2 regions of the Nonomuraea fuscirosea genome follow, and region 1 is predicted to be linked to the other one. Evidence: riboswitches for the same ligand, from Rfam matches in the RefSeq annotation. Region 1 holds a riboswitch; the other holds the start of a gene.
The links. Region 1 has a riboswitch for cyclic di-AMP ahead of OIE67_RS26075 (CHAP domain-containing protein). Riboswitches for the same ligand answer to the same signal wherever they lie in the genome.
Positions count from the first base shown of each region.

Region 2: linked by a shared signal. The riboswitch ahead of OIE67_RS01150 (C40 family peptidase) and the one ahead of OIE67_RS26075 (CHAP domain-containing protein) in region 1 are both predicted to bind cyclic di-AMP.

Region 1 covers NZ_CP109074.1:5,702,340-5,706,705, forward strand. Annotated here, with positions in the region: gene OIE67_RS26060 (hypothetical protein) at 1-50, opposite strand, end outside; gene OIE67_RS26065 (aldo/keto reductase) at 149-970, shown strand; gene OIE67_RS26070 (Gfo/Idh/MocA family protein) at 1,068-2,021, shown strand; cyclic di-AMP (ydaO/yuaA leader) riboswitch at 2,139-2,275, shown strand; gene OIE67_RS26075 (CHAP domain-containing protein) at 2,288-2,989, shown strand; gene OIE67_RS26080 (hypothetical protein) at 3,520-3,984, opposite strand; gene OIE67_RS26085 (hypothetical protein) at 4,082-4,366, shown strand, end outside.
Region 2 covers NZ_CP109074.1:259,387-263,752, reverse strand. Annotated here, with positions in the region: gene OIE67_RS01160 (branched-chain amino acid aminotransferase) at 1-597, opposite strand, end outside; gene OIE67_RS01155 (3-isopropylmalate dehydrogenase) at 884-1,930, opposite strand; cyclic di-AMP (ydaO/yuaA leader) riboswitch at 2,030-2,177, shown strand; gene OIE67_RS01150 (C40 family peptidase) at 2,358-2,765, shown strand; gene OIE67_RS01145 (ArsR/SmtB family transcription factor) at 2,841-3,812, opposite strand; gene OIE67_RS01140 (dihydrofolate reductase family protein) at 3,949-4,366, shown strand, end outside.

The DNA.
Region 1 (4,366 bases):
CACAGCATCTGGAGCGGGGACTCCACCCAGGCCGACGCCTGTTCGACCACTCCTTGCCCTCCCAGCGGGGTGATGGGCCGTTCACGACCGCTTCAAGGTAGCCCGGCCGGCTTAAGCCGGCCGGAACGCGGCATGAACAATGGGGAGTATGAACTCGCTCTTGCTCAACACGGACGGCGTGCAGATCCCGCAGCTGGGGTACGGCGTCTTCCAGGTGCCGGCCGACGAGGCCGAGCAGGCGGTCGCCACCGCGCTCCAGGCCGGCTACCGCCACATCGACACGGCCGCCGCGTACGGCAACGAGGAGGGGGTGGGCCGGGCCGTCCGCGCGAGCGGGCTGCCGCGCGAGAAGGTGTTCGTCACCACCAAGCTGTGGAACGGCGACCACGGCCGTGCCGAGGCCGCCTTCGACGAGAGCCTGACCCGGCTGGGGCTGGACCACATCGACCTCTACCTCATCCACTGGCCGGTGCCGCGGCAGGACAAGTACGTCGAGGCATGGAAGGCCATGGAGCGGATCTACCGCGACGGGCGCGCCAAGGCCATCGGCGTGTCGAACTTCACCGTCGGCGCGCTCACCCGGCTCATGGAGGAGACCGACATCACGCCGGCCATCAACCAGATCGAGCTGCACCCGTACCTGCAGCAGCGCGAGCTACGCGCTTTTCACGAGGCCAACGGCATGATCACCGAGGCGTGGAGCCCGCTGGGGCAGGGCAAGGGTCTGCTGACCGACCCGGCGCTGACGGTGCTGTCGGAGAAGTGCGGCAGGACGCCGGCGCAGATCGTGCTGCGCTGGCAGTTGCAGCTCGGGAACGTGGTCATCCCGAAGTCGGTGACGCCGGCGCGGATCAAGGAGAACATCGACGTGTTCGACTTCATTCTCGACACGGAGACGATGGCGGCCATCGGGGCGATGAACAGGGGGCAGCGGATCGGTCCTGACCCGGACACGTTCAACGTGACGTGATTGGCGCTTCACCGCTTTTGTGACAGGAGAGACATTGGGGCTGTCCCGATTTATCCCCACATAACCATCTTTTTACCTTTCCTGTACGATCTGCGGCGTGCGAGAATTCACCTGGGGAATAGCGGCGACCGGCGGCATCGCGCGTACCGTGGGGGCGGCCATCGCCGCCGAACCGGGCATGCGGGTCGGCGCCGTCGGTTCACGGAACCTGGCCAGAGCGCAGGCCCTGGCCGCCACGCTGGGGGCGGAGTCGGCCTACGGCTCCTACGAGCGGCTGTGCGCCGATCCGGCGATCGACGCCGTCTACGTGGCCACGCCGCACGCCCAGCACCTCCAGGTGGCCGAGGCCGCCATCGCGGCCGGCAAGGCCGTGCTCTGCGAGAAGCCGCTGGCGGCGAGCGTGGACGACGCCGAGAAGATGGTGCGACTGGCGCGCGAGGCGGGCGTGTTCCTGATGGAAGCGATGTGGATGCGGTTCAACCCCCTCATCCAGTCGATCGCGGCCGATCCGCGCTTCGGCGACCTCCGCTCGGTGCAGGCCACGTTCGGCTTCGCCGCCCCGTACGATCCCGCCCATCGGCTCTGGGCGCCCGATCTGGGCGGCGGCGCCCTGCTCGACCTGGGGATCTACCCGTTCAGCCTGGCTCAGCTGCTCCTCGGCACGCCCTCGGGCCTGCACGTCACCGGCTCCCTGGCCCCGACCGGGGTGGACGCGGAGGTGGCCGGGACGTTGCTCTACCCCGGCGGACGGCACGCTCTCGTGGCGGCCTCCTTGCTGGGGAATTACCCGAACATGGCCAGCGTTGTGGGTACCCGGATGCGGGCGGACATCCCGGCGCCGTTCTGGGCGCCGGAGCGGATCCTCCTCACCGGGCCCTCCATGGAGCCGGAAGAGCACGTGCTCGATCCGGCGGACAACGGTTACGCCGGGGAGCTTCGCGAAGTCCGCGCCGCCACGGCCGATGGCAGGACCGAATCCTCGATCATGCCGCTTGATGAATCCCTTGCCATGATGGGACTTCTGGCCGACGCGCGTAGACAACTCACCTGACTGCGCTTTTATGGATTTGTAATCCTCTTGCCTCATGTATTACCTTATGAGGCACCTTGAGGCATACGCCCGGTTTGTCCGGCTATGTCTGACCATCGCACGAAAGATCACAGGATCGTCCTGTGACCGCTGAATCCGTCTTCGTACGGAACCGGGGACCCACGTCCTTGGGGTGAATCGGCACCTCGGTGCCGTAGGGCAGCTTCCACGCCCGAACCCGTCAGCTAACCCGGTAAGCGGCATGGAAGCAAGGAGTAACCCCCTCGATGGCCAAGTACCGTCTTACCGCTGCACCCAAAACCGGCATCACCCGCGCCCTCCTGGGCGCCACCATCCTGGCCTCCGCACTCGGCGCCCCCATCGCGGCCAACGCCGACACCGCCACCGGAGTAGCCGCGGCCACCGCCGCCAGGCACCCGGACACCGCCGTCGCCGCCCACGAGGCCGGCGGCAAGAGCGAGGAGACCAAGGTCAACGTCACGGCCGACCAGGTCCTGTCCCTGGCCAAGGCCCAGATCGGCACCTCCGAGGACTCCTCGGGCGGCGGCACCAAGTACCAGCAGTGGTACGCCAGCTCCCAGCGCGCCGCCGAAACCGTCGCCCGCGACGGCGGCAACCGCAACGCGTACCTGAACGCCGCCTGGTGCTCGATGTTCGTCTCCTGGGTCGGCGAGCAGACCGGCGCCCGCCCGCAGGTCGGCTGGGACGCCTACACCGTCGCCCACGCCAAGTGGTTCAAGGCCAACCACCGCTTCGGCAGCGAAGCCAAGCCCGGCGCCGTGGTCTTCTTCTCCTGGAAGGGCGGCAAGTCCCTCAGCGACATCCAGCACGTCGGCTTCGTCGTGAAGGACAACCAGAACGGCACCATCTCCACGATCGAAGGCAACACCGGCAACGGCAAGGTCGAGGAGCGCATCCGTCCGAAGTCGCAGGTCGTCGGCTACGGCTACCCGGAATACGCCGCCTGACAAACCCCGCCGACACGAGCGCGCGCCCCACTGTGGGGCGCGCGCTCGCGCCTTTCCGGGGTACGGGGCCCGCGCGGGGGCTTCGGGGGAAACTACAAGGCCTTCCACAAGGGGGCGCTTCGCGCCACGAGGTTCCAGGCGGCATCCCCCAAGGGGGGCTGCCGCCCCCTTTCGATCCCCCAACCCCCCGCTCGCTCCGCTCGCCGTGGAACCCGGCCGACCCCGGTTACCCGACGACTCCGAAAGCCGTCGGCGGAAGATGAAGCAAACGATCAGCCCACAGAGGTGAGGCAGCAGCCGCCTGGACATGGGGATCTGTCGAAAAGTAGATCAAGATCCGAGACGAGCGGTCCCGTGGGCGGGGCGATCCGACAAACGACCAGTGGCGAGCGACTGGAGCCGTAACCGCCGGGCAGCAAGCCGGGCCGTTCGCTACAACACGGCCGTGCCGGTCGTCAACATCAACAAATGGCCATGACCAGCGCATGGGCAGCTAAGCCTGTCCGCCGCCCGGCACGATTCGCAGCCCATCACGATCCGCCCTGCACGATCCGGCCCGCCGGCGTTCCGTAGTACCAATGCCGCTCAGCCGGAGCGGGAGGGAGCGTACCGGCAGCCAGATCGACCAGCGCCTCTGCCAGCTCAACCAGCGGAGCCGCGTCGATGTGCTCCGCACCGCGCAGGAAGCCGGGAGCGCTCTCCTCCAGTTCGGGCCAGGTCGCGACTTCGGCTCGGTGCACGCCGCCACGGGCCTCGATCCGGCGAGCCGCCTCCACGACGCAGTTCAGGAGTACCTGTCGCCGGTCCTCGCCGAAGCCGTCCAGCAGGACCGCGCAACTGCTGCCGGCCAACGCATGGGTGCGGAGATCCTGCTCCAGCTCCGGCCACCACGAGGGCCGGGGATCCGCCGGCGCCTCCGCACAGACCCGCGCCGCTTCGACGAAGAGAACCCCGAGCGCCACGTCATAAGCCCAGAACATCGCGTCCCCGAACATCACCGGTACTGTCCTGCTCAACGACGCTCCTCCGCGACCGATCGCTCCCAGCGCACATCATGTCGAACCGATCACGTCCGCGGCACGTCATGAAGGCATGATGATGCGCGTGCTCGCGGCGTTCTCCATGGCGACGGCACTGTTCCTGGTTTCCGCCGGTCCGGTTACCGCCGCTGCGGGTTGCAGCTGCGCGATACGTACACCGGAGCAGCAGGTAAGCGAGGCGACGGCCGTCTTCACCGCGACCGTCACGGACGTCCGCGTGGACGAGCCGATGCTGAACGGCGGCGCCGTCACCGCCAGGCTCCGTGGCGACCACGTCTACAAGGGCACGCCGAACGCCGAGGTCGAGGTGTTCACCAAGGCGCAGGGGACGGCCTGC
Region 2 (4,366 bases), 5.4 Mb from region 1:
GCCGGGGGCGGCCCTGGTGTACTCGGTGGACAGCCAGACGGAGACGGGCTTGATGCCGCCGGTGAAGTACGAGGCCGCCGGCGAGGCGATGACCATGTACTTGTAGGTCTTCGACGGGTAGTTGACGCCCAGCCCCGCCTGGGTGGCGATCATGAAGGGGCGCAGGTAGAGGCTGTGCCCCTCGGTGGTGGGCACCCACTCCTTGTCGGTCTGGACGAGCAGCTCCAGCGAGTCGACGAAGGTCTCCTCGGGCAGTTCCGGCATGGCCATGCGCGCGGCGGAGCGGTTGAAGCGGGTGGCGTTCGCGTAGGGGCGGAAGGTCACGATCGACCCGTTGAGCTGGCGGTAGGCCTTGAGCCCCTCGAACAGCTCCTGCGCGTAGTGGAAGACCGCGGTGGCCGGGTCGAGCTGGAGCGGCCCGTACGGCAGCAGCCGGGCGTCGTGCCAGCCCTGGCCCTCGGTGTAGTCGATCGAGATCATGTGATCGGTGAAGGTCTGCCCGAAACCGGGGTCCGTCAGTACCTGCTCCCGCTCGGCCGCGGTGCGAGCGTGGTCGGATAGCTGCACGTCGAAGCTGAGCTTCTGAGCGATGGTCATGACGGCGGTCCTTCTCTCTGCGGTCTACCGAAAATCTACCGAAATCTAGCGGATGTACGGGATCTGCTTGCTGACTGCGGCCCCGCCGCGGTGAGCGGCCATGCCCGTAAGGGCAGTCCGTACTTCCTATTGTCTCGCCATATGGGATAGCAAGGGGCCAAAGGGATGATTAGTCCTTTTGACACTGAGCGCTGCACGCGTGGCCGCCGGAACCCGAACCCGCACACGAAAAAGCGCCCGGCAGTCCTCCTCGGACCGCCAGGCGCTTGATCGGGGCTAGGCGGTCCTAGCCGGATACTCGCGCGGTGATGTCGTCGCCGATCTCGTGCGTGGTGCGACCGGCCCAGCCGGCCAGGCGCTCGACGATGTCGTCGGCGACCGCCTGCTCGACCTTGGCCGCCTCGGCGCGCAGGCCGAGGTGGTCGAGGAGCATGGCGACGGACAGGATGGTCGCGGTGGGGTCGGCCTTGCCCTGGCCGGCGATGTCGGGCGCGCTGCCGTGCACCGGCTCGAACATGCTGGGCGCGGTCCGCTCCGGGTTGATGTTGCCACTGGCGGCCAGGCCGATGCCGCCGGCGATGGCCGCGCCGAGGTCGGTGATGATGTCGCCGAACAGGTTGTCGGTGACGATCACGTCGAAGCGCTCGGGCTGGGTGACGAAGAACATCGAGGCCGCGTCGATGTGGCTGTAGTCGGTGGTGACCTCGGGGTATTCCTCGGCCACCCGGTTGACCGTGCGCTGCCACAGGTCGCCGGCGTAGGACAGCACGTTCGTCTTGTGGACGAGCGTGAGCTTCTTGCGCGGCCGCGACTTGGCCTGCTCGAACGCGTAACGCACCACGCGCTCGACGCCGTGGGCGGTGTTGAGCGACTCCTGGGTGGCGATCTCGTGCGGCGTGCCCCGCCGCATGACCCCGCCGGTGCCGGCGTAGAGGCCCTCGGTGCCCTCGCGGACGACGATCATGTCGATGTCCTCGGTGGGCGTGTCGGCCAGCGGCGTCTCCACGCCGGGGAACAGCTTGACCGGGCGCAGGTTGACGTAGTGGTCGAAGGTGAACCGCAGGCGCAGCAGCAGGTCGCGCTCAAGGATGCCGGGCGGCACGCTGGGGTCGCCGATGGCGCCGAGCAGGATCGCGTCGAAGCCGCGCAGCTCCTCCAGCACCGAGTCGGGCAGCGTCTCGCCCGTGCGGTGGTAGCGTGCGGCCCCCAGGTCGTAGTGGGTGGGCTCGATCTTGGTGCCCACCGCCTCCAGGACCTTGAGTCCTTCGGCGACGACCTCGGTGCCGATGCCATCCCCGGGGATGACGGCCAAGCGGATGTTACGCGACTCCATGGGCGGTACCTTACCGGCTCGTCTCGTCTGACGAACACACCATCTCAACTTCCGGACGTCCGATTTTTGGGGGTTTACTACCTTTTGACCCATTCGCTAGAGTCCATCGGGCCTAATCCACGCAGCCGCTGCGTGGAGCCGGGGACCCATCTCTCCCCCAGGGGCGAATCGGCGCCCAGCGCGCCGTAGGGCTGTCTTCCAGGCCCGAGCCCGTCAGCTAACCCGGCCGGCCTCATGGAAGGACAGTGCTCTGTCTCGTATCGCCATCGTCCTGGCGGCGGCCGCCGCCGGACTATTCCTGGCCACCCCAGCAGCCCAGGCAGCAACCGACGACGACGACACCACCACCCTGACCGGCGCCGAGATCAAGCGCATCCAGGAGAAGCAGACCCCCGCTCCGCCCTGGAAGGTCGCGATCAGATACGCCATGGACAAGCGCGGCACCCCGTACGTATGGGGCGGCGCGAGCAGACAGGGATACGACTGCTCGGGGCTCATGCTCCGGGCCTACGAGGCGGCCGGGATCGAACTCCCGCGCACCGCCAGCGAACAGTACGGGGCGTTCTCCAGGAAGATCTCCTGGGACCACCTCAAGCCCGGCGACCTGGTCTTCTTCAGCGGCCTCGGCCACGTGGGCATGATCTCCAAACCCGGCTACATGGTGCACTCCCCCCACACGGGCGACGTGGTCAAGGAGGAGAAGCTCTCCGACTGGCGCAGGCAGGCGTTCGTCGGTGCGGTCCGGCCGGACCGCGCGGGCGTACGCCAGTGGAAGCACGTGCTCGAACAGCGTGAGGAGTCCGGCCCCGCCCCGCTCACCGCCTCCGTGTTGTGAGCCGGGGCTAGACGGCGGGTGGGCGGCGGCCGCGCGGGGCCGCCGCCCACCCGCACACCCCCCCGGCCCGCGGGATCAGCCGTCCAGCAGAGCCTGGGCACGCGGGGTGCGGACGTAGAGCACGGACCTGCCGACGCGGTGCTTGGTGACCAGGCCGGCCGACAGCAGCAGGGTGAGCTGCTCGGAGACGCTGGCGGAGGCCAGGCCGGTGCGGCGGGACAGGTCGGTGGTGGAGGCGGGGGCGTCGAGCTCGCCCAGCAGCAGCGCGCGGGAGCGGCCGACGACCGCGGCCAGCGCGCCGGGGGCGGGCGCGGCGCCGCGTTCCCACAGCGTGGCGATGGCGCGGACCGGGTAGGTGATGGCCACCTGGCCCGGGGAGTCGGTGCGGTAGAGGAATCCGGGCCAGACGAAGATGGACGGGGCCAGCAGCAGGCCCTCGCCGTTCAGCGTCCTGGACCACTCCGCCGGGCGGCGCTCCAGGTAGAGGGTGCGGCCTTCCCAGCGGATCGCCGGGTGCAGGTCCGCGAACACCCCGGCGGGGCCGAGTTCGGCCAGTCGCCGGGCCCGATGGAGCAGGTCGCCTTCGAGCAGGGTGCGCATACGCGGCCAGTGCGGCGCCATGGCCAGCCGCCAGTAGGTCTCGATGGCGTCCACCAGCCGGTCGAGGCCGGCGGCCGGATCCCGGTACAGCTCCATGGCACGCCCGGTCAACGAGCCGGGTGTCTCGTCCGCCATGCGGTCGAGGTCCGCGCGGATGATCTCGTGGGGGGTCGCACGCAGCATCGCCAGTTCGCCGGCCAGGTCAGGGAGCGGGCTGGTGGGGACGGGGCACAGGAAGTCGGGGATGTACGAGCCGCCGGGAACGAGGTCGAGCAACGGGGCCAGCTCGCCGCCGAGCCGGGCGCCCACCTGCTTGAACCACGGCAGATGCAGGACGCGCCCGGCGGGGGTGCGCAGGGCGTGGACGCCGGTGGAGACCTCCCTGAGCGGGGAGTACGCGAACCTGATCGAGGTCAGGTCATGGACGGAGAACGTCACGGTGAGCATGCCCGACTCCCCCCATGGATTCGGCTGCCGCCGAATCTATCGCGGAGACCCGTGCCCCGGCCACACCATGGGACACACGACGGGCTCGCCCCACCGCCCAAGTGATCGACCCAAGTGATCGAGCAGGAGAACTCACATGCGCAAGGTCGTGCTCTACCACCTCATGTCCCTCGACGGCATCGCGTACGAGGAGGGCGACTGGCTCGCCGACGACGGCCCCCAGCTGATCGCCTACCTCAACCGGGTCATCGCCACCCAGGACGACGTCCTGCTGGGACGCGGAACCTACGACTACTGGGCCGGCCACTGGCCCACCTCGGACTTCCAGCCGTTCGCCGGCTTCATCAACGCCACCCGCAAGCACGTGCTCACCTCCGGCACGCCCGCCCTGTCATGGGCCGGCTCCACCTTCGTCGCCACTCCCGCGCCCGAGTACGTCACCGCGCTCAAGCAGGAGACGGGCGGCGACATCGGCATCCACGGCAGCATCGACCTGACCCGGTCGCTGATGCGGGCCGGGCTCGTCGACGAGCTGCGGCTGGTCGTCGCGCCGG